DNA from 3 places in the Ruegeria sp. AB11 genome. Region 3 is predicted to be linked to each of the others. Evidence: riboswitches for the same ligand, from Rfam matches in the RefSeq annotation. Region 3 holds a riboswitch; each other region holds the start of a gene.
The links. A riboswitch is a leader RNA that binds a small molecule or an ion and turns the genes downstream of it on or off. The one in region 3 is predicted to bind cobalamin.
Positions count from the first base shown of each region.

Region 1 (8,118 bases), on a different contig from region 3:
GCTATTGATGGTGTCGAACTGTGTATCCATGAAATCGGGCAGATGGCGGGCCGGGAAATACCGATGGATCTGACAGCAGCAGGATCGGGTCGGATTGCCTTTACACAGCGTGAACCCATAGGCGTTGTGGTTGCCGCAAGCGCGTTTAACCATCCGTTGAACTTGATCGTACATCAGGTGGCCCCGGCTGTGGCCACTGGATGCCCGGTCCTCATCAAACCGGCGCTTGATACACCACTGTCATGCGAAGCATTTGTCGACATCCTGTATGAGGCTGGACTGCCAAAGGAGTGGTGCCATCTGGCGATTTGCCAAAATGATGTAGCTGAACGGATGATCACGGACGCGCGTGTCGGATTCTTTTCTTTTATCGGATCGGCACGTGTCGGGTGGATGCTGCGCTCGAAGCTGGCGCCGGGGACGCGATGCGCGTTGGAGCACGGCGGAGCGGCGCCAGTTATCATCGATGAGACAGCCGACATTGATGCCATGATCCCCTTGTTGACCAAGGGTGGATTTTATCATTCCGGTCAGGTTTGTGTCTCGGTTCAGCGTGTTTTTGCTCCATCAGGGATGGCGGAGACGGTCGCTCGAAAGTTGGCAGAAGCCGCCTCAGCGCTGAAGGTGGGTGATGCCTGTGACGCCAGCGTGGAATGTGGGCCACTGATCCGTCCGGGTGAAGTTGATCGAGTAGAACAATGGGTAGACGAAGCGGTTGCGGGAGGTGCCCGCGTAATGACAGGAGGTAATCGGCTGGGCCGAACGACCTATGCACCGACTGTCCTTCTAAACCCACCCGCTGATGCGAACGTGTCCACCTCCGAAATCTTCGGGCCGATTGTTTGTGTTTATGAATATGATGATCTTAGTGCTGCATACGACGCTGCAAACGCTCTTCCTTTTGCATTTCAGGCGTCGGTCTTTACCAAATCCCTGGATACAGCAATGCATGCCGTGCGGTATTTGGACGCCACGGCCGTCATGGTGAACGATCATACTGCTTTTCGGGTCGACTGGATGCCATTCGCGGGTCGCCGTCAATCAGGGTACAACACCGGCGGTATCGGCTACACCATGCATGACATGACGCAAGATAAGATGGCTGTAATACGGCTGTGATGAAGCTGTCAGGATCGATCCGATACTGATCGAGCGGATGTGGGTACTCTAATTTCGCAAATGGCCTGCTTAGTGACGGAAACGATTGTTGACCGCGCTTTGCATGTTCTGGCATGAACACGCCATGTTCGGTTCCGGGGGATTCCCCTGGAAGCAATAGGGAATGTAGTGCGGTGCTCTTCGCGCCAAATCTGCAACTGCCCCCGCAACTGTAAGCGGCGAGCGCGGCTGACAATGCCACTGGGATATCCCGGGAAGGCCAGCATAGCGCTTTGACCCGCAAGTCAGGAGACCTGCCGAACACGCGCCCTCGGAAAGGGTGCTCATTGTCGGCGACGGGGTGTGCGCTGTATCCGTTTGTCTCGGTCGACGAACGGACGCGGGCCCTCCCCAAGTCAAAACCAAATATGTGCCGGGGAAGGCGCGACCTGAGAAGGACTGAGTTTTGAAGAAATTGTTTTTGGCAGCCGCAGCTGCTGCAGTGATGCCTACGTTTGCGAGCGCTCATTTCCTACTGGAATACACAGAAAACACGATGATCGAGCGACCCGGTGATGTGCCGGTAAAGCTGATATTCTGGCACCCGTTTGAAGCCGGTCATGTGATGACGCTTGAAAAACCGGAAGAATTCTATGTGATCCACAACGGCAGTAAAACCGATCTGCTGGACACATTGGAAGAAACCACATTTGACGGCCCAGACAACAGCGCCAAGGCGTTCAAAGGCTCGGTCCCGGTGAAGCGTTCGGGCGACTATGTGGTGGTGACCGTTGCTGCGCCCTACTACGAAGAATCTGAGGATATTTATATCCAGCAGATCACCAAGGCCTATCTGAACCGAAATGAACTGCCCACCGACTGGGATCAGCCACAAGGTCTGGCAACAGAAATCCTGCCGCTGAACAAGCCCTACAACATAATTGCGGGCTCAACTTTCACGGGTCGCGTGCTGAGCGAGGGCAAACCAGTTGCAGGGGTCGAGATTGAGATCGAATTCATCGCCGCCGCCCCTGACCTGAAAGGCACGGGCGCCGCTGCACCGACAGTGTCACCGCTGCCAGGTGGTGCGCTGGTAGCGATTTCGGACGAGAATGGCTATTTCAGTTTTGGTGTACCCAAGGCCGGTTACTGGGGTTTCGCTGCTCTGGGCTCTGGTCCGAAAACCGAGCATGAAGGTAAAGAGCTGAGCCAGGATGCCGTGATCTGGATCCGCGCCTGGGATCTGGAGTAAATCCTTATGCACATTGTAGATGGTGCTCTTTCGAACCCTGTCGTAATCGGCGGTGCGATCGCTGCTGCAGGCGGGATTGCAATGGGGCTGAGGTCGCTGGATCTGGATCGCATTCCCACAGCGGGCGTTCTGTCAGCCAGTTTCTTCGTTGCTTCGCTGATTCATGTGCCGATTGGCCCATCTTCTGTGCATCTGATCCTGAACGGCCTGGCAGGGCTTTTACTCGGTTGGGCCGCCTTTCCGGCCTTGTTTGTCGGGCTACTGCTACAGGCTGTTTTCTTTGGATTTGGTGGACTGACCGTTTTGGGGATCAATACGCTGAATATTGCCCTTCCGGCGGTACTGACCTGGATGATCTTTGGCCGCCTCATCGCCCGAGGCTCGGCCATTCAGGGGGCGATTTGGGGCGGTATCGGGGGGGCGTTCTCAATCGCAGCCACAACCGCGTTTGTTGCCATTTCACTGGCGATGTCCGGTGACGCGTTCCTGCCTGCGGCTAAGCTGGTGTTTTTCGCCCATATACCGGTTATGGGCATAGAAGCCATGCTTACGGGGTTTGCCGTGATGTTGGCGCGCAAGGTGAAACCGGAACTGTTCGAAAAGGCGATTTTAACATGAAACAACTGGTTGTTATTGCCACGCTGATGCTCACACCGATTTCGGCCCTCGCACACAAGGTCATCGCGGGGGTTTTCCCCGCTGGCGAAGTGATCGAGGGTGAGCTGGGGTTCTCCAATGGCGATATGGCAAGCGACCAGGAAGTTTTCGTCTACGGCCCCGATGGTGCTGAACTAGGTCACACCGTTACCGATGGAGACGGGTTCTTTTTGTATATCCCCACAAAACCTGTTGCGCATACCTTCAAGGCCGATCTTGGCGCGGGCCATGTGGCTGAAGTGACCATGTCCGCAAACGAGGTGGCCGAAATCATGGGAGTTGCCGCTGAGGTTGCGGAGATCGGTGCTCAGCCGACGACTGTTGCAAGCGTTGGAACCGTGATGGTTGCGTCTCTGTCCGATCAAGAACGCGCCGCGATCGCTAAAGTGGTGCGCGACGAAACTCGCCCCTTGCGCCGAGAAATTGCCGCCTATCGCGAACATAACGATATGCAAAGTATTTTGGGGGGCATCGGGTATATCGTTGGTCTCTTTGGTGTCGGGTTCTATTTCGCCGCACGTCGCAAGTTGGTCGCCTGATGGCACATGCGCTGGAACCCCAGGCCAAAACTCTGGCCGAGGCAGGTGGGATTGAGCCCTACGGGGTGATCGCGGATTTGGATCCGCGGATGCGTATCGTAGTCACATGTCTCTTTGCCGTCGTCACCGTTGCACTAAGTTCAATCCCCTCGTTGTTGATCGCGCTTTCAGTTTCGATCGGGCTGTTGCTGATGTCGCGGTTGCCCATTCGCCGAACTCTCAAACGTATGGCGATGATGGACAGCTTTATCATCTTCATGTTGGTGCTTTTGCCATTCTCCATGCCCGGAGACGCCATGTTCACCCTCTTTGGATTTGCAGCAAGCTGGCAGGGGTTCTGGAAAGCCATTGAGATCGCGCTGACGGCAAACGCAGTGATACTGGCGCTTATGGTCCTGGTAGGGTCGATGGAGCCTGTCACATTAGGTCATGCATTGCACAAACTTCGCTGCCCGGAGGTGCTTGTGCATCTGTTGATGTTCACGATCCGCTATATCGAGGTGCTGCGAGAAGAGTACCTGCGTCTGCGCGGCGCGATGAAGGTCAGAGGTTTCCGTCCGGGCACCAACTGGCACACCTATCGCAGCTTTGGTTATCTGGTCGGTATGATGCTGATCCGCGCCATTGAACGTTCCGAGCGCATTCTGGACGCGATGAAGTGCCGAGGGTTTTCGGGCCGGCTTCTGTTGTTGCAGGAATTTAACCTGACCCGACGGGATTATTGGTTTGCCACGATGATGTGTGCGATTTGTGTCAGCCTTCTTATTCTGGATTTTCAATGACGATCCTTAAGCTCGAAGACATTTGCTTTTCGTACCCGGGTCACGCCCCGGTTCTGGACAGAGCGTCGCTGCAGCTTGAGCCTGGTCAACGGTTGTCGATTGCAGGTCCAAATGGATCAGGAAAATCCACATTTTTTCGCATTGTCCTTGGCCTTCAAGCGCCCTCTTCTGGGCGCGTGAACATCTTTGGTAAGGATAGGTGTGTCGAGGCTGACTTTCACGAGGTTCGCCGCCGTATAGGATTGGTGTTCCAAGACCCTGACGACCAGTTGTTTTGCCCGACCGTGGCGGAAGATATCGCTTTTGGCCCGCTCAATCTTGGGCGCAGCACGACCGAAGCGCTTGCCATCGTTGACAAGGTGCTGAGCGATCTGGATTTGGTGCATCTGCGCGACCGTATCACGCATAAACTTTCAGGTGGTGAAAAACGGTTGGTGACCCTTGCCACCGTACTCGCGATGGAGCCTGAGGCGTTACTATTGGACGAGCCGACCAACGCGCTTGATGCCAAGAATGAAGCACGGCTTCTGGAAATTTTGCAGGGATTACCTCAGGCGATTCTATTGGTCAGTCATGCCCCTGCGTTCCGCCGCTCGTTGGCGCCCGAGACCCTCGAACTCCGACGTGGGAAGCTTGTAACGGTGTAAGGCTGATACGCTGCGATCGGATGCCGCGCGTTGGCGGTACCATCAGATCCAATGGAATAGGCAGATCAGCCGAAGATCATGTTGGTTGGTTCAACGCCATTAGATCGGGATTGGCAGAGACATTCCCTCGTTTGGGTAGAACCGCTGAATGACGCGAGCGATTGCCCGCAATCATAGACAGCAAGAACCCGGAAAAAAATGTTTGCACCCCAATAACAATCATCGTGAACGCAGCGATCAAAGTGCGCATCTCGTTCAATGCCGCAAAGTCCGAGGCAATCCAGCTAGAGGTGATAGTGGCCGCCCATATCAAGCCGCCAAATGTCAGGACAAGCCCGGCCAGAATCCAATATTGCAAGCGCGAATATCCCAACAATACCCGAGCGCGTTCTGTTGGCAGTCGAAGCCCATCCCGATAGCTGCACATCAGTGCCGCCAGCCACAGCACCACCGTCTGAAAGGCCAGGACCATGGCTGCACTCGCTGCAACCGCCCAGTGATCGCCGATCCTGAAGCCACCGATCAGCGCCATTTCCTGATCTCCGCTAAGTTGCAGTAGAACGGTGATTGCAAATCCTGCGAGGAACAGGACCAGTGCAGGCACCAGAAACAGCCAGGTTGGGCTGAGCAAAAACATGTATATCAGGTGCCGAAGCCCATCTCTCCACGGATTCAAATGTGGTGCCCTACCGCGTCCGTCAGGAGACAAAGTTACAGGAACCTCGGCTATATTCAGCTTCCGCAGCACAGATTTCAGCAGCATCTCGGAAGCAAATTCCATCCCGGTTGAAGATAGGTTGAGCCGCTCCAATGCCTCTCGCCGGATGGCGCGGATGCCGCAATGGGCGTCACCGATACCAGTGCGAAACAAAATTCTAAGAATGCCCGACAAGGCCGGGTTGCCGATATAACGGTTCTTCCAAGGCATTGCGCCTGGCTTGATTTCGCCACGAAAACGGTTGCCCATGCATAATTCGACACCATTCATCAACTGTTCGATCATCGGAACCGCTTCGACGAAATCATAGGAACAATCGCTGTCGCCCATCACCAGATAAGTGGCGTCGCTTGCGGCAAAACCACCAATAAGGGCAGCGCCATAACCGCGTTCTTGAATGTTTACGACCCGGGCACCGGCCTTTTCAGCTAGGGCTTGACTGCCGTCCGTGCTGCCATTGTCTGCAACGATTACTTCGCCTGATATCTGGTATCGCTCAGCGAGTATCTGCAAGGCTTGTTGCGCTCTGATTACACAGGAAGAAATCGTTGCCGCCTCGTTCAGGCAAGGCATAACGATAGCGACCGAGTTTTCGGCTGGCACCATGGTTCAGATAGCTCCCAATAGCGGATCGTAACATCAACAATAAAAGATAATAGCCATAATAGTGTCCAAATCGTGGCCTTAACTGGCCGCAGTTGGAACATTTCGCTTGAAAGGGCTTGCTGGAAATTCTCCGAAGCGGCGGGCGCTAGTTAGAGACAAAGCTACAATAACAGGCACGGTCGCAGGAACTTGCCTTGTTAAACTTTGCAAACCAAGAATTGACGATTAAGAAGGTCATATGAATACTCAGTCTCATACCAAAAGTACCGCCCGATCTCTTCCAATTGCGCTTTTGCGCGCGCGTGAAACTGTTATGGCACCCATCCGGGATATGCTGCAGGGTATTCGCCTGACTGAACAGAAATGGCGAATTCTGCGCGTACTGGATGAGTTGGGAGAGGTGGAGCAAAGTACTATTGCACATGAGGCTTGCCTGCTTTTACCCAGTGTGACCCGAATTCTACGGACGATGGAGACAGATGGGCAGATTACGCGCCGTCAAGACAACGAGGACAAGCGCCGGACTATGGTGCAGATCACCGACGCGGGTCGAATGATATTAGAGAACAATCTCGCCACATCGCTTGCAATATCGAACAATATCGAAGCGCAACTGGGGCGTGAAAAGCTAGATCAACTTCTGGATCTTCTCGAGGAGCTGCAAGAGGTTAAAGTCTGACCCCGTCCTGGGAAAAAACGAGGTCAGTAGACAAGTCAGAGACTGGCCAGTCCGGTATCAAGCGCCGAGAGGATTTTGGCCACATCTTCCGAAGTGATCACCAGAGGCGGTGACAGGATGATGTTATTGCCGGACACACGAACCATTACACCGTCTTCATAGGCTGTTTTTTGTACCTGCAGAGGCAAGTGTTTCGCGATCGGTGCCTTTGTTTCGCGGTCTGAGACCAATTCCAGCGCACACATGAGGCCCTCACCCCCACGCACGTCACCGATGACGTCATATTTTTCGGTCAGCTTTTGCAATCCGGAAAAGAGTTCGTCTCCGCGTGCGGCGGCGTTTTCCCAGACCCGAAGGCGGTTAATTTCGGACAGTGCGGCAAGTGCTGCCGCCGCGCCGACTGGATGGCCCGAATATGTATACCCTTGATCAACCGACGCCAGACCAGTTGTATCGGTTTCAAACAACTCAGCCACTGCGCCAGAAATCAACGTTGCACCGAATGGAAAATAGCCATTTGTAATCGCCTTGGCTGTGGTCATTATGTCTGGTTTCACGCCCCAATGCCGCGCGCCGCTTTCGCTGCCTGTTCGGCCAAAGGCGGTGATGATTTCGTCCGAAATCAACAAAATACCGTGTTTTGAGCAAACCTCGCGCACCATGGGCATGAAGCTGTGATGTGGTGGGATCACTCCCCCTGCGCCGAGAACGGGTTCCATAATGAACGCCGCGACTGTATTTGCACCCTGAAATGCGATTTCGGCTTCTAACGCTTTTACGCAAAGCTGCGCTAGCCGTGCTGGATCGGTCTCATCAAACGGGTTGCGATAGGTCCAAGGCGCGGGGACGTGAAAACATCCCGGCAACATGGGCTCGTAGGCTGCGCGAAACTTTTGATTTCCATTGACCGACGCAGCTGCAAAGTGGGTGCCGTGATAACCCTGCTTCAGACTGATGAACTTGGTGCGGCCGGCCTCACCGCGAATTTTGTGGTATTGGCGGGCCATTTTCAGGGCGATCTCTACCGAGTCCGAACCGCCAGACGTGAAAAACGCGCGTGTCAGGCCATCAGGTTCAAAGAACTGCGCAAGCTCATAGGATAGTTCGATTGCCTTGTCGTTGCTGGTCCCACGAAACGTG
Region 1 is NZ_JBQFJO010000002.1:593,220-601,337, forward strand. Features, by position in the region: gene ACR3EJ_RS22255 (aldehyde dehydrogenase family protein) at 1-1,119, shown strand, start outside; cobalamin riboswitch at 1,232-1,434, shown strand; gene ACR3EJ_RS22260 (DUF4198 domain-containing protein) at 1,565-2,350, shown strand; gene cbiM (cobalt transporter CbiM) at 2,357-2,968, shown strand; gene ACR3EJ_RS22270 (cobalt ABC transporter permease) at 2,965-3,546, shown strand; gene cbiQ (cobalt ECF transporter T component CbiQ) at 3,546-4,328, shown strand; gene ACR3EJ_RS22280 (ABC transporter ATP-binding protein) at 4,325-4,975, shown strand; gene ACR3EJ_RS22285 (glycosyltransferase family 2 protein) at 5,052-6,299, opposite strand; gene hpaR (homoprotocatechuate degradation operon regulator HpaR) at 6,538-6,978, shown strand; gene ACR3EJ_RS22295 (aminotransferase class III-fold pyridoxal phosphate-dependent enzyme) at 7,014-8,118, opposite strand, start outside.
Region 1: it holds a riboswitch for cobalamin, as region 3 does, so the genes downstream of both, ACR3EJ_RS22260 (DUF4198 domain-containing protein) here and ACR3EJ_RS06625 (hypothetical protein) in region 3, are expected to answer to the same signal.

Region 2 (8,118 bases), 1.8 Mb from region 3:
CACATAGTGATGGATACGCGCAAAATCATGGCGGTAGTTGGATGTGGCACGCCAGGTCACAGCTTCGGGGTCAAGTAGTTGCCCGCCACCATCAACCCATCTGATCTCGGACGTGCGCTCAGGCGCAACTCCTTTGGGGCGATGCGGACCATATCGGGTGAATAACCCGTTGTTGCGCGTTATACTCTTCAGCCCACCCGCAACACCCGAATATAAGCCCTGCTCAGTATCGCAAAGAAAGAACTGCTCAGCCACTGGAATATCGCTGAAGTCTTCGACGCCACCGCAACCGAATAGCTTCCAGGCAAAAGAGGCAACATCAAAAGGCTCTCCTGCGGTTTCCTGCAACTTTTCCAGCAACTTGTGCATAGAGGGATCAGGAAGGCGGATGTTCAGATATTCATCAACGTCCAGCGAAAAGGTCCAGTCCGCATCAAGAAACCTCGGATGTGAACGAACTCGCCTGAGCATCGTGTTCTGCGGGCTTTGCTTTGGCTTGACCGAATTATCAACATGAGTTGCAATGCCCAGATCCCCGAGCCGTTCTGCAATCAGATCGGTGCCGTCATCACAATCGTTGGTGTAAATGAGGAAATGGTCAATGCCGAGTGACAGGTAGTAGGACACCCAATCAATCATGAACGGGCCTTCGTTCTTCATTGTCGTGTAGACAACGATCCTGTCAGTCATTGCAAGTCCTGCGGTTGAACCAAAGTGGCGCCATCTTCTGTAGGTCCTTCTCGGGTGCCAACATCCCCAATTCGATATGAAATTGGTTCATTGACTATAGCTTTTGAACCGCGACCTGAGCGCCTTTGATCGCCTTGAGACGCAAGCCCGCCGAGTTTGCGCCCAAAAACTCGTGGAATGCACGCATCACACCATCTTTCCACCATCCCCTCCGATGGTAGTCGTCCAACATGATGACACCGCCTTCGATCATCTTCGGCAATACCGCATCCAGATCCGCTTTGACCCCTTCATATGAATGGTCTCCATCAAGATAGGCGAAACCGATACTCTGATCTTCGAACAGGCGCAGTGCAGGAACCGAAAAATCGCGAATTACCGAAACTTGACCCTTCGCTATCTCAGAGGCGTATGTGTTTTTCACCGCTTCATAGATGCGGTCCATATCGTTTTGGCTACGCGCTCCGGCCAAAGATGCGCCACCATCTGCGTCGGGCTGCACGCCCCATGGGTCGATGAGGCACAGCTTAGAAGGCTTCAATTCATCGAGTAATATCCGCGAAAACTCGCCCCGCCAGACGCCGATTTCGATGCTGAGCTTTCCGTGCGGCATTGTCCTGAGCATTTCGCGCCTCAGCGCATCTTTCCGCTCGCGCTGCAGGGCTTGTTTCTTGCGGCGGTCCTCGGCGGATACGGTTTCAGCCATGGGCGCCTTCTCCGATATGAGAATTCTGCAAGGCCTCAACCAAATCGAGCCAATCAGGTCTGGCCTTCAACTCTGCGGCTTTTGCACTATGCCATTCGCAGGCTTTGTGGTGAAGCTCGGCCAACTGAGGATCAGCCATCATCTCGGCTTTGATGTCATGCATGGCAGGCATGCGGCCCAAGATCGAGCGATCTTCGACGTCGTTGTGATTCATTACAAGCCAGTATTTCAGACCTTGGTCCTGGCCAACATGGTTAGTCCGGCCCCGTTCACGTTTGACAAGAAAGCTATCGGTACTTCGTACTGCATAGTGGTGAATACGCGCGAATTCATGGCTGAATCCTCGCCACGCTTTCCATTTCACCTGATCTGCCGGGTAGAGGTTTCCGCCTGCATCTCTCCACAACACCCCTTCGTACGGTGCGTCGGGATTTGGGGCGTCCTCTGGATTGATCCGAGGACGGTGGGCGCGAAACCGGCTAAACTTGCCGTTATTTCGGAATAGCGTTTTGAAACCTTTTGTCCGGTGATGGGGGTAGCTGTCTTCGGTGGCCGCCTGAAAGAATGTCTCAGGGACAGGTTGATCGACAAAGTCGTTTAAGCCGGCATTTCCGAACATACGCCAACAGATCGATATTGCATCAGCTTCACCGCTTGCCTCTACAAGTGACTGAACATTGCCTTCAGGCAAACGGATATTGATGTATTCATCCACATCCAGGCTCATAATCCAATTTGCGGACTGATAGCTTGGATGACTGCGAGATCGGGTAAAAGCCCGGTTCTGGGGCGCAGCGCGTGGTCCGACCTTGTTGCGCTCATGATGCGCCCAGCCTAAGGTCTGCATCCGATCACCGATGACATCTGTGCCATCAGAACAGTCGTTGGTGTAGATCAGGATATCATTGAACCCGATTGCGCGGTTGTAAGCCACCCAATCGATCATAAATGGCCCTTCGTTCTTCATCGTCGTCACGATGAGAAAGGTCTCGTTTGCCATAAGTTAAACTCTTGCCTGTGCCATTCTCGGACTATTGTTGATCTAATTAGAATAGCCTTAGGATTTTGTCCAATTCGCCGGTGACTTCTGCGGGTGCTACTTGCCGGGCCAAATCAGACATTCGGGCCTGCGCTATTCGCCATTGCTCTCCACCAAATTCTGCGGACGCACGCTCAACTCCTTCGACAATAGCCGCGCTGTCAGTGCTTTTCACAAAGTAAGGGTAATCTGCACCCAGATAATATTCGGCATCGTGAACCTGCCGATTTACCAACACATTTGCCCCAATAACAGCTGCGTTGAAACCCTTAGTGAAGGGCTTAGAGGACAACACTCCGCGAGTGAGAACAGGGCTCGGGTCACGCGTGCAAATGTGAAAGTTTGCCTCTGATAGTCTTGCGATGAAGGCCTCCACATCACCTTTACCGTTATAACCGGGCACTACTGACTGCTCTGCCAGAGCGGGCGGCAAGACAACGTTATCAAGCAGTCCGAAATAACCCAAATTGAATTCCGCCTTGGGTGCAGATTCCGGAACGAGTCGCGGATCCGCATGATGCCTCAGATGGCGCACCTGAACACCCGGAGTCGGATCAAGCGCGGGCAATCCCTGGCACAAGCTACGCTCACCCTGATACGAAGCAGCGATATGGACGTCCACAAAACCGGCTTCCAGTTGCCCGGCAATGACATCCAGATGATCAACGCAAATGCCTGCCGCGACTTTCTTCAAGGACGCTCTAAACTCCTGCCCCAAATTTGATGCAGCACTTTTGTGAAAAATCACAATTGCGTCCCTGCAGGAGTCTACAAATCGCTGACACGCATGTACCCGAGAGGCTTTGGGAGCCAACACGACTTCGAATGTGTATCGCTCCGATAAATGCGCGCGCGCCATTGCAGCCAACTGGTCAACACGCATCGCCTTGCCACCCATTGTTTTCTGGCCGATGCGATATGCAAAGATCACTTTCATGTCCGAGTTGCTAAGCTATGCATAGCGCAACGTTCCTCCGAAGCGGGGCCAACTCTCTGAAACTGCATCGCAAATTGAATCGGGTTCGTGGCCTCTGGATCAATTGTCAGAGTGTTATCCATCTGATCAATGAAAGCTACTTCCAAGTCGAGTGGTTCCCAATCCAAAACCGATCGCTGCAACCAGGCAATCAACTCCAATTAATGTGCTTAATTCTTGCAACGCCAGAGCTCAACACATCACAAAGAACCAAAGAGTTGAAGGGCCTTCATCAAAATCAAGTAATCTCTTTATCTTGACCTCAAGCACTCCGTCGATATTGCGGGATCACCTCATAGCCCGGCTTTTCTGGCTCATCGTCCAGCATCTCGGCTGGAAATCCCGGTGCCCGAATCTCAAGCCCGGTCGCATCCTCCAGCCGCCTGATGATGTTGGGAGATAGCTCTCTCTCTCCATAGCGAGAGATCCCGTCCTCAAAAATCTTGATCATCACCGGGTTTATCTCCAGCGGCACCCCGGCGCGGTCGGCGACCTCCTGAAACAGACCGATGTCCTTTTTGACCAGATCCATGGTGAATGAAATATCGCGGGACCCATTCAGAATCACTTGGCTTTCCGTTTCGTGCACAAATGATGTGCCCGACGAAATTTTGATCGCCTCATAGGTCGTGCCAAGATCCATCCCTGCGGCCTTTGCGGTCACCAAAGCCTCGGCGCAAGTGATCAGATTTGCGGTTGCCAAATAGTTTGTCAGCACCTTCAACACTGAGGCCGATCCCAAATCGCCTGTGTGCAAAACGCGGCGCCCCATCGTCGTCAGGAACGGCAGAATGCGCTCAAATGTTTCTCGATCGCAGCCTGCGAAGATCGAAATATTGCCCGTAGCCGCCCGATGACATCCGCCCGATACCGGGCAATCGACTGCAGCCCCCCCACGTTCGATCACCGAAGCACCCAATCGTTTTACTTCCGCTTCGTCGGTGGTGGACATTTCCATCCAGATCTTACCGGATGTCACTTCGGACAGCATCTCCTGCATTACCGCGTCCGAGGCGGCAGGAGATGGCAGACAGGTAATCACGGCGTCACAATCACGCATCAATTGGGCGGGGCTTTCAGCTGCCTTCGCACCCTGCGCGACAAAACCAGACACAAGATCAGGGTTGAGGTCATGAACGGTCAGGTCAATCCCATTGCGCAGCAGCGAGCCCGACAATTTTCCGCCCACGTTTCCCAGCCCGATGAAGCCTACTTTCATATGACGCTCTCCCTGTTCGTCTTTCGATGCACATGCGAACACGCCTGTTGACCTAAGTCATGCCGTCCAGCGACCCTCAGAGGTCGCTTTTTTGCCCCTGTACGCACAGTTGAGCGAGACTCGCTTGACAAGGGGGGTGATGCTGTCCCAAGAGCCAAGTGTTGGTGTCTGCAGCAGCAGATGAAAAGGGAATGCGTCAGCGGATTTTCCGTCAAACGCAGCCGCCCCCGCGACCGTGACCGGAGAGGGTGCCCAAGCCACTGGCGAATGCCGGGAAGGCGGGACATCCGACAGAGCACCGCTCTGACATCCGCAAGCCGGGAGACCTGCCAACGCCCGAAGATGAAACCGGACGGGGTGTTCCGGTGTGGGGCTTTAATCAGCCCGCATGAAACCCCGTCCCCCACGAAGAGGATTTGGGGGGATGAGAGACATGACCGACACCACACCGGTCGAACTGCTGGTCTGCACCACCTGTCGTCGCGGCCTACCCGTCGAAGACGACGCCCAACGCCCCGGCACATTGCTGCACAAAGCGCTTGAACAGGCCACCCTGCCCGAGGGCATCACCTTGAAAGCAGTAGAATGCCTTTCAAACTGCGATGAGGGCTGTTCTATCGTGCTGCGTGGTGGACCTGATCGATGGACATTCGTCTATGAGCATCTGAGCGAAACCGATCACGTCGAAACCATCATTGAAGGTGCCACCAAGTACCTTCAGACCGAGGACGGGCTGGTCAAATGGCGTGAACGCCCCGAACACTTCCGCAAGAATTGCGCGGCCCGTATTCCCCCGATTGGAGCGCTGAAATGAGCAATCTCGAAAAACTGCCCGTCACCGTGATCACCGGCTTTCTGGGCTCGGGCAAAACGACGCTGGTCAAGCATTTGATGCAGAACCCGCAAGGCAAGCGCTTGGCTGTTGTAGTCAATGAGTTCGGCGATGTGGGTGTCGATGGCGATATCCTGAAATCCTGCGCAATCCCGGATTGCCCAGCAGAAAACATCATGGAACTGGCCAATGGCTGCATCTGCTGCACTGTGGCCGACGATTTCATTCCCACGATCGAAGCGCTTATGGCCTTGGAGCCGCGCCCCGATCACATTCTGATCGAAACCTCGGGCCTGGCTCTGCCTAAGCCGCTGCTCAAAGCGTTCGACTGGCCAGACATTCGCTCGAAAATCACAGTCGACGGCGTGATCGCTTTGGCCGATGCCGAAGCGGTTGCCGCTGGTCGGTTTGCACCCAATGTCGAAGCGGTAGATGCCCAGCGCCTTGCCGATGAGTCGATCGACCACGAGACTCCACTATCGGAGGTGTTTGAAGATCAGATCTCTTGCGCCGACATCATCCTGCTGACCAAGCCGGATCTGGCCGGTCCCGAAGGTGTCGCCAAAGCCAAAGAGGTCATCGCGGCCGAAGCCCCTCGCCCCCTACCCGTCGTCGAAGTCGCCGAAGGTGTCGTGGACGTGCGCGTTGTCTTGGGCCTTGAAGCTGCCGCCGAGGACGACATGGAAGCGCGTCCCAGCCATCATGATGGTCATCACGATCACGAGCATGACGATTTTGAAAGCATCATCCTCGAACTGCCGGAACAGACTGATCCGCTGGATCTGGTCGCCAAGATCGAACGCCTGGCAAAGGAACTGAACATCCTGCGCGTCAAAGGCTATGCCGCGGTTCAGGGCAAGCCCATGCGCCTGCTGGTACAGGCCGTCGGCTCGCGGGTACGTCATCAGTATGACCGCCCGTGGGAACCTGGTGAAGAGCGCCGCTCGCGCCTTGTGGTCATCGCCGAGCATGATGATATCAAAGAGGCCGAAATCCGTGATATCCTTGTGGGTGTGACCGAGGCCGCCGAGTAAGATTCATGCACGTCGTCTTCCGCGAAAGCCACGGGTTAGAGGAAACCGAGACCCCAACCGATCTGGGCCAGAGCCCGGCGGACTTGGTGGTGCTGTCATTTTCTGACAGTGACCTTGGCGCTTTCGCGGCGGGCTGGCATCGCGGTGGCGGGCCAGACGGGCGCATGCCAACCCTGCGGTTGGCCAACCTGACAGCTCTAAAACATCCCCTGTCAGTCGACACATATGTTGAACAGACGCTCGAGGGGGCCAAAGGCATCTTGATCCGCCTGATTGGCGGCGTGCCATATTGGTCTTACGGCTTGCAGCAGGTTCTGGCACTGGCACAGGCCAAGGGGATCGCATTGGCTGTCCTGCCTGCGGACGGGCGCGAGGATACGCGGCTGGATGAGTACTCCACCCTGCCCGTCTCAACCCTGCGGCGCTTGGCGCATCTGTGTGATACCGGCGGAGAGGTTGCGGCACAGGCCGCGCTCGCACAGATGGCGCTGGCGGCGGGACTATATGCCGGTCCGGTGATGGGGGCAAAGACCATACCGGATTACGGCGCCTGGTGCCCGGATCGTGGCGTGATACCGGCGGACACAGCTTTTTCGGGCGATGCAAAACGCATTATTGTCACGTTTTATCGGGCCTACCTGACCTCTGCCGACACTGCCCCGATCGCGGCTTTGATCCGCAGTGTGAGATCGCGTGGATTCGAGGCCATTGGCCTGTTCGCCCCGTCGCTCAAAGCGCCAACCGCCGCTGACTGGTTGCGTGAGACGATCGTGGCGCTGAAACCTTCAGCGATCATCAATGCCACCTCCTTTTCGGGCAAGGGCGCATCAGGCACTTCACCCTTGGATGCTGCCAATGTGCCCGTCTTTCAGGTCGCCCTCGCGACCTCGCGCCGCAAAGCCTGGGCAGAAGCGGAACGCGGGCTTTCGCCTGCTGACCTCGCCATGCATGTGGTGCTGCCCGAGGTCGACGGGCGGATTAACGCGGGCATCGTGTCGTTCAAAGAACCGGGCAAGCGCGATCCTTATCTGGAATATTCGCGTTTTGCCCACCAGCCCGAACCTGACCGGATCGAAGCTGTCATCGATCGGGTCTCTGGCTGGCTGGACCTGCACGAAAAGCCCAGTTCGGATCAAATACCGGCGCTGGTTCTGTCGACTTACCCGGGTAAGGACTGGCAGATGGCGCATGCAGTTGGCCTTGATGCGCTTGCTTCAGCCGAAGCGATGCTGACCGATCTTCAGAATGAGGGATATGCAACCGCACCGGCCGAGCCGATTGCCGAAACCCTGCTGGGCGCCCGGATTTCATGGTCATTGCAGGACTACCTGATTGCGCATGCAGAGCTACCCGATCAATTGCGCGCCGATCTGCAGGCGGTCTGGGGAGACCCCGAGGACGATCCAGCGTTCGCAGATGGAGCATTCCATTTCACGGCCCTTCGGCGTGGCAACGCTGTGGTTGCGCTGCAGCCAGAACGCGGCATGCCAGAACTGCGCGAGGATGACTATCATGACCTTTCGCGCACCCCTCGGCACAGCTACGTCGCCTTTTACCTTTGGCTACGCAAAGGGATAGGCGCGGATGCTTTGATCCATATTGGTGCCCATGGCACGCTGGAA
Region 2 is NZ_JBQFJO010000001.1:3,122,755-3,130,872, forward strand. Features, by position in the region: gene ACR3EJ_RS15630 (glycosyltransferase family 2 protein) at 1-690, opposite strand, end outside; gene ACR3EJ_RS15635 (class I SAM-dependent methyltransferase) at 785-1,396, opposite strand; gene ACR3EJ_RS15640 (glycosyltransferase family 2 protein) at 1,389-2,396, opposite strand; gene ACR3EJ_RS15645 (hypothetical protein) at 2,443-3,372, opposite strand; gene ACR3EJ_RS15650 (NAD(P)-dependent oxidoreductase) at 3,674-4,630, opposite strand; cobalamin riboswitch at 4,776-4,978, shown strand; gene ACR3EJ_RS15655 (DUF1636 family protein) at 5,064-5,444, shown strand; gene cobW (cobalamin biosynthesis protein CobW) at 5,441-6,496, shown strand; gene cobN (cobaltochelatase subunit CobN) at 6,502-8,118, shown strand, end outside.
Region 2: it holds a riboswitch for cobalamin, as region 3 does, so the genes downstream of both, ACR3EJ_RS15655 (DUF1636 family protein) here and ACR3EJ_RS06625 (hypothetical protein) in region 3, are expected to answer to the same signal.

Region 3 (8,118 bases):
CTTGCGACGCTCATCATCGCTCATAACGCCGCCTTCAGCAGCTTTCTTGGCCGCCGCCTTCTGCACGATGGCATCCAGTTCGGACTGTTTGCATAAGCCCAGAGCAACCGGATCGATCGGCTGCATGTTCGAGATGTTCCAGTGCGTCCGCTCGCGGATCGACTGGATGGTCGGCTTGGTGGTGCCAACCAGCTTGGCGATCTGACCATCGCTGAGTTCCGGGTGGAACTTGACCAGCCACAGGATCGAGTTCGGACGGTCCTGCCGCTTGGAGAGCGGCGTGTAGCGCGGGCCGCGGCGTTTTTCTTCGCCTGAAGCCGCCGGGTTGAATTTGAGTTTCAGTTTGTGCAGCGGATTGTTCTGCGCGGTATCAATCTCTTCCTGAGTCAGCTGGTTGTTGGCAATCGGGTCAAATCCTTTGACACCAGCAGCCACATCACCATCCGCGATGCCCTGCACCTCCAGCTCGTGCATTCCTACGAAATCCGCGATCTGCTTGAAGCTGATCGTAGTGTTGTCCACCAGCCATACGGCGGTTGCCTTGGCCATAAGCGGTTTTGCCATCAGCCCGTCTCCTATAAATACATCTGTCCCGTCGCCGGAATGCGGCGGCCCCGAGGCTTTGGGGCAGGTTTCCGTTGTCGGGGAACTTGGGGCTTATATAGTCTCGACAGCTAAAGAAGGGAAGAGGCGAATGCGCCAAGGTATTCTGGGGCTGGTATTGTGGTTCTTCAGCGCGATGGCAGCGCTGGCCGATGGCGAGCAAGCGGGAGAATTCGACTACTATGTCCTGTCGCTCAGCTGGTCACCCAACTGGTGCGCCCGCGAGGGGGATGCGCGCGGATCGGATCAATGCGATGCCCGGCACGATCACGGATGGATCCTGCACGGGCTATGGCCGCAATATCACCAGGGCTGGCCCTCTTACTGCCGCACGGTCGAGACTCCGCCATCACGCCGTATGACGCGGGAAATGGAGGACATTCAGGGCTCAACCGGGCTGGCATGGCATCAATGGAAAAAGCACGGAACCTGCTCGGGTCTGAGTGCGCCAGACTATTTTGCGCTGTCACGAAAGGCCTATGGAGGCGTCACGCGACCCGACGTGTTTCGTAAACTCGATGCGTCGGTCAAATTGCCTGCTTCGGTGGTGGAAGAAGCATTTCTCAAGGCCAACGCCAATCTGGAACCAGACATGATCACGATCACCTGCAAGCAGGGATATATCGAAGAGGTCCGCCTGTGCCTGTCCCGCGATCTCAAACCCATTCCATGTGGCCGGGATGTTATCCGCGACTGCACCGCCAAAGACGCCGTGTTTGATCCGATTCGTTAAAGCTTTTTGTTCTGGCAATCGCGCGCATATTCCAGCGCTTTGGCCGTGCCTTTCAGATCAATTGCCATGACAGTCTGACCCTCTGGGTTGTAAACGGTCATGGTCTTGTTCTGCGCAATCGAGGTGACGAAGCTCCGGTCGGTAAAGAACACTGTCGCGCCGGGCACGCGATCCTGTTTGAACCCGATGGCGGTGGCGTCAAAGCTCTTGCCGTCCAGATCAAACCGGATCGGATAGCTCTGCCCTGGTTTGATGTCGCCCCAAGCCTTGTTGTAAACGGTGAAATACCCACGATTGTCCAGCGCGTCATAGCCCAGCCGCACCACCGAGAGATCCTGATAGATCGTCTGGATCAGGCACCCATTTCCGAGGTTGGGGTCCATCATGATGTTCCAGCCTTCGACAAAGCCCTTGTCGATGAGTTCCTGCGACAGGGCGGCGGTGGCGCTGAAGGCGGCCAGGGTCAAGGCAAAAAGTCGGGACATCAGATCATTCCAAATCGTAAGTGATACTGACCCTTAGTAACCGCAAACCATTCTCTTCCAAAGAGAATTCGAGAGATTCAAACTGCAGAGTGATTCATCCTTTTATTTTACCAGTTGATTAATTAACCATATGGTTTATTAATGGAATTATGACTGACGACAAAAAATTGGATTTTGCATTTGCCGCTCTTGCGCACCCTGCGCGTCGTGCCATGCTGGCGCGATTGGCACAAGGAGAAGCAACTGTAAAAGAACTGGCCGAGCCGTTCGATGTAAGCATGCCGGCAATCTCTAAACATCTTCGTGTTTTGGAAGAGGCCGGGCTGATTGAGCGTTCAAGAAACGCTCAATTCCGACCCTGCAGACTAAACCCGGAGCCTTTGGAATCGATTGCAAACTGGACTGACCAATATCGTCATATTTGGGAGGTTCGGTTTGAAACGATGGAAAAACTACTTAGCGAAATAAAGGATTTGAATGATGAGTGACTCAGAAAACTGGGTGCGAATTGTGCAGGAATTTCAGGCTCCGGCGAACCGGGTCTGGCGTATGTGGACCGATCCGGCGCTTTTTCAGAAATGGTATGGGCCCAAAGGGTTCTCAGTTCCAACTGCAGAGATCGATTTGCGTGTCGGAGGTATACGAAAGGTATGTATGGAAATGAAAACGCCGGATACCACCATGAGGATGTGGTTTACTGGCGTTTATAAAGAAATCTCAGAACCGTCCCGGTTGGTCTATACCGAGAGCATGTGTGACGAGGATGGGAATATTCTTTCGCCAAAAGATATGGGGATGCCCGAGGGAAGCCCAGACATAACCGAGGTGATTATTGATCTTCTCGAACAGGATGGTAGGACACGCATGACCATGGTCCATCGGGGTGTGCCTGCCGGAAGTGCAGGCGAAGGCGGATGGAAGCAAGCATTCGAGAAGCTGGGTGCTGTTCTCAATGAAAGATGATGCTTCGGCTTTGGTCTGACGGTCTAAAGTTCCTTCCTTGCCCTAAGCGCTGCTGTGATCGTCCCATCGTCCAGATAATCCAACTCACCTCCAATCGGGACGCCCTGCGCTAGGGAAGTCAGACGAACCTGTCCCTCCAACTGATCGGCGATGTAGTGTGCGGTGGTTTGGCCATCAACGGTGGCGTTTAGGGCGAGGATGATCTCGTTGATACCCTCGGCCAGAACCCGATCCTTTAGCCGAGGAATACGTAATTCATCCGGGCCAACGCCATCCAGTGCTGACAATGTGCCGCCCAAAACATGGTAGCGACCCTTGAAAACCCCGGCGCGCTCCATCGCCCAGAGGTCGGCGACGTCTTCTACGACGCACAGTCCCCCGGTTGCACGGTCTTCGCTATTGCAGATGTCGCAGATATCGGTTGTGCCCACATTGCCGCAGTTTAGGCATTCACGGGCAGTGACAGCCACCTGCTGCATGGCATCTGAAAGCGGCGTTAGAAGCAGGGCGCGTTTGCGGATCAGGTGCAGGACGGCGCGTCGGGCCGAGCGAGGGCCGAGGCCGGGCAGCTTGGCCATAAGGTCGATCAGATTGTCGATGTCGCTGTTCGAACTCACCGCGAAGCTCCTGCAAAGAGGCCGGGTAAGTAAGCCCCGGCCATTGATCCGTCAGGAGGGTGTATCAGAACGGCAGCTTGATGTCTGCGGGCAGACCCATGCTTTCGGTCAGCTTGGCCATTTCAGCCTGCGAGCGCTCCTGCGCCTTGGTCTGGGCGTCCTTGATCGCAGCGAGGATGAGATCCTCGACCACTTCCTTGTCATCGCCGTTGAAGATCGACGGGTCGATATCCAGACCTTTTAACTCACCCTTGGCAGTCGCGGTGGCTTTGACCAGCCCGGCGCCAGATTCACCGACAACCATCAGGTTGTTCAGCTCTTCCTGCATCTCGGTCATCTTGCTCTGCAAGTCCTGTGCAGATTTCATCATTTTGGCCATGTCACCCAGGCCGCCGAGTCCTTTAAGCATCGGTAATCTCCTGTCACTCGATTTGAGGCCTAGATACGAAGCGTAACCGCGCGACACAAGAGGTCAGGACACTCCCGCCCGTCGTCAAGACCTTTGACAAGACCTTTCCTCGGTTTGGCCCGGGCAGGATCGTCGGCGTCAGCCGAGGAGCCGTGGCGGCACGGGAGCACCTGGCTGAATTGAGGAGATCGCTTACAGGATCAGTCTTCCTCGAACGGATCCCATTCGTCATCTACTTCGGGCAGGGCTTCAGTTTCGACCTGAGCAGCGCGTTGATCGGCTGTTTCGATGCTTCTGATCCGCGCTTTCGGGAAATGACTCAGAACCGCTTGCACCAGTGGATGCTTTTCCGCTTCGGCTTTGAGAGCCAGATCAGCAGCATCCCGAACTTCCGCAATTGTCGGAGCGTCGCCTTCTGAGACAATCGATACTGCCCAACGGTTACCCGTCCAGCGCTGCAGCGATGCACCCAACCGTTGAGATAGATCGGTCGGGGCATTGTCGGTCGGGGTAAATTCGATCCGTCCCGGTTGGTACGACACGAGGCGTACCCCGTTTTCGACCTCGACCAGCAGTTTCACATCCCGGTTGGTACGGATTAATTCAACCACATGTTCAAAAGTGGGATACCGCGCTAGTGCTGCCTGTACGTCCTGAGCTAGAGCTGCATTCAGTCCGCCTGCATTCCCACCGATGGCCGAAGAGGTATAGGCCGGTCGGGCAGAGGCCTGTGGCGCAGCGCTCGCCTGGCCTGGCACTCCGATACCCGAACCCGACGCGGGATTGGGGGATGGAGGTGCATCCTTTAAGCGCTTGATCAGTTCTTCCGGACTTGGCAGGTCGGCCACATGGGTCAGGCGGATCACAGCCATTTCTGCAGCCATCATGGCGTTGGGTGCAGCCGAGACCTCTTCCAGAGCTTTGAGCAGCATTTGCCACATGCGGGTCAGAACACGCATTGGCAGCGCTTCGGCCATCTGTTGGCCTCGGGCACGTTCGTCGGGTGAAACGGTTGGATCTTCGGCGGCATCGGGGGTGATTTTGACCACCGAAACCCAATGGGTGATCTCAGCCAGATCGCGGAGCACAGCCAGAGGATCAGCACCTTCTGCATATTGTCCGCTAAGTTCGGTCAAAGCACTGGCCGCATCACCGCGCAGGATCATGTCCATCAGATCCAGCACTCGACCCCGATCCGCCAACCCGAGCATGGCGCGCACCTGATCTGCGCTGGTTTCACCCGCACCGTGCGAAATCGCCTGATCCAACAGCGAGGTTGCGTCACGGGCGGATCCTTCGGCGGCTCGGGTGATTAGCGCCAATGCGTCATCGGCGATCTGCGCATTCTCGGATTCAGCGATCTTGCGCAACAGGCCGATCATATCTTCGGGTTCGATCCGCCTCAGATCGAAACGTTGGCAGCGCGACAAAACCGTGACCGGGACCTTGCGGATCTCGGTCGTGGCGAAGATGAATTTCACATGCTCGGGTGGTTCCTCAAGCGTCTTGAGCAGCGCGTTGAAAGCGCTGGTCGATAGCATGTGGACCTCGTCGATAATGTAAATCTTGTAGCGTGCGCTGGCGGCACGGTAGCGGACACTGTCGATGATTTCACGGATGTCGTTCACACCAGTCCGGCTGGCGGCGTCCATCTCCATCACATCGACGTGGCGGCCTTCCATGATGGCCACGCAATGCTCGCACTGACCGCAGGGTTCGGTGGTGGGTTTACCTTCGCCATCAGGCCCGATGCAATTCATCCCCTTCGCGATGATCCGGGCTGTGGTTGTTTTACCGGTGCCACGGATGCCGGTCATGATAAAGGCCTGAGCGATCCGGTCCGCCTCGAACGCGTTTTTCAGCGTGCGTACCATCGCGTCCTGACCGACCAGATCGGCAAATGTTTCAGGACGGTATTTGCGGGCAAGAACCTGGTAGGCGGGGCTTGGCGTATCGGTCATGTCTGCTCTGTCGGATTCGAGTTATGCCGCAGCGTAGAGGGCCCCGCTGTCCGCGTCCACAGCAAGCCGCGAGGATTTTCATTTTGGATTGCCGGCCGACGCGGTTAATATCGTACAGTCTAAGACCAGCCAGAAAGATTTTCTGATCAGCGTTTCGGGGGGGAGCGTAGAATGTCTCAGATTGTTATCCATGCACTTCAAGTGGGCGGGGGCACGCTTGCGTTAACTTCAATGCCAGGGCGAGGAGGAGACTATTCCGGTGATCTTGATGCGGTTACCGGATGGAAGCCCGGCCTTATACTGTCGATGACTACCGAGGTCGAGATGATCCTTGATGGCGCCAGGAATTTTGGGGCCGATGTTCGCAGCCGTGCTTGTCGCTGGGTTCATCTGCCAGTCGAGGATTACGGTATACCTTCCGACGACATTGATATGCGCTGGGTGGATGCCAGCGAGTCCGCTCGCCACGCATTATCGGGTGGAGGCCGAGTACTAATCCACTGCAAAGGCGGATGTGGCCGCTCTGGTATGGCTGTATTGCGCTTGATGGTCGAGTGTGGAGAGCACCCGGACGAGGCATTGAAAAGATTGCGAGCGTTGCGCCCATGTGCAGTTGAAACTGACGCGCAGCTGCGCTGGGCGACTGCGCCTGCCAGTGTTTTGGTAGCCGAATAGCGATCAGGCCGACGGACGGTATTCAGCCCGCGCCCGAGTGTTTCCGCTCAGGGTTAACACTTCCAGCATTGCGCACGGCGGTCGGGACAAGGTGCCTGCAGGGATGGGGCGCGAGTCCGTGCCAAACATCAGATCTGCATAGCTGTCCAGATGGTCGATCGCGACGTCTGAATCGGCATCACAGAACACTCGGGTTTCTTCGGGACCGGAGCGAAATCGGGCGGTGCACCCACTGGCACAATGAGTCAAATCGCAGCTTCCTTCGATTCCGAATCCTGCGGTGGTCGTGGGGCCAGCTTTTCCAACCGAAGTGGCCAGTGCCCGTGCCAGTCGTGCCAAAGCGGGGCAGTTTTTCCCGGTCCGTTGGCAAATTGTTGCCGAGAATTTATGCGTGTTGGTCTTCCAGATCATTCATGCGCCCTCCGCGCAGGGCAGGGGCATCAATCAGGAGGGACAGCATGCATGCGGTCTTGCCCTGCCCGGACACCCCGCCCGAGTTTCAGTTTCGATTTGATGGCAGGTCTCCTGACTTGCGGGTCATTGCTTTGCCGACCTTCCCGACCTTCAAGGCCAGTGGCATTTCGACATCACTCTCCGCTTACAGTTGCGGGGGCAGTCTCGGACTGGGTTCGTTTCGGTTTTATCCGCGCAGAACCGCACCGTGTTCCCTTTTCATCCCGGCCCGGTTGGGCGCGAGAACCATCACGTCATCGCTAGCGGTACAATCGTTCGGGAGTCAAGAAGATTGATGATGGCATGTGACGCGCGGTCCAGCCACGTCAACCTTGACTCGGCGCGCCTTGGGTGAACTGATCGGTTCAGTTGATTTCAGAGGGCACCATGTTGGACACACAGCAAGCGGTTGTCACCGAGGACATTCAGTTTCAGTCCGGCCCGGCAATACTGTCGGCACGGCTCTATCACCCAGTCGAAGAACCGGACAAAGTTGTTGTGATCAACGGCGCAACCGGTGTGCCCAGAGATTACTACCAGCATTTCGCAAGATGGCTCGCAGAAGCGCACGGCATGGCCTGCCTTACCTATGATTACAGGGATTTTGGTCACTCTCTGACAGGCTCACAAAAGCAATCGCGTGTCACCATGGCGGATTGGGCGCTGATCGACATTCCGGCTGCACGGACCGAAATGCGGCGGAGGTTTCCACAGGCCAAGCTTTGGAGTATTGGGCATTCTTTGGGCGGGATGTTTGGTCCGGTCCAACCCGATATCGATCAGATCGACAGGATGATCTGTGTCTGTTCCGGCCTGGTAACGCTGAAGGATCATCCTTGGCCTTACCGCGCTTTGGCGACGTTGTTCTGGTACGGTCATGCGCCCCTGGCGGTGCATGCGCTCGGGTATTTGCCCGGAAAGGCTTTGGGTTTTGGAACAAATCTGCCATCCCGAGTTTACTGGCAATGGCGCAAATGGTGCACAGCGCCCCAAAGCTATGTACCCGAAATCGGAGACACGTTGCCGGCAAACCGCTGGGCCGACATGGGCAAGCAAGTTGACATATTCGCCTTTGAGGATGATCAGGTTGTGCCCCCTGAGGCGGTTTGGCGGCTTGCCGATCTCTATGGTTCAGGTGTGCGGTGCCATCTGCTTTCGGCAAGTGAATTCGGGTTATCCGAAGTCGGCCATATCGGCGCGTTTGCCCGGCGAAACGCTG
Region 3 is NZ_JBQFJO010000001.1:1,287,731-1,295,848, forward strand. Features, by position in the region: gene ACR3EJ_RS06580 (DUF1013 domain-containing protein) at 1-564, opposite strand, end outside; gene ACR3EJ_RS06585 (ribonuclease T2) at 695-1,336, shown strand; gene ACR3EJ_RS06590 (hypothetical protein) at 1,333-1,821, opposite strand; gene ACR3EJ_RS06595 (metalloregulator ArsR/SmtB family transcription factor) at 1,971-2,309, shown strand; gene ACR3EJ_RS06600 (SRPBCC family protein) at 2,302-2,784, shown strand; gene recR (recombination mediator RecR) at 2,808-3,401, opposite strand; gene ACR3EJ_RS06610 (YbaB/EbfC family nucleoid-associated protein) at 3,466-3,810, opposite strand; gene ACR3EJ_RS06615 (DNA polymerase III subunit gamma/tau) at 4,011-5,771, opposite strand; gene ACR3EJ_RS06620 (protein-tyrosine phosphatase family protein) at 5,943-6,446, shown strand; gene ACR3EJ_RS06625 (hypothetical protein) at 6,450-6,857, opposite strand; cobalamin riboswitch at 6,945-7,165, opposite strand; gene ACR3EJ_RS06630 (alpha/beta hydrolase family protein) at 7,287-8,118, shown strand, end outside.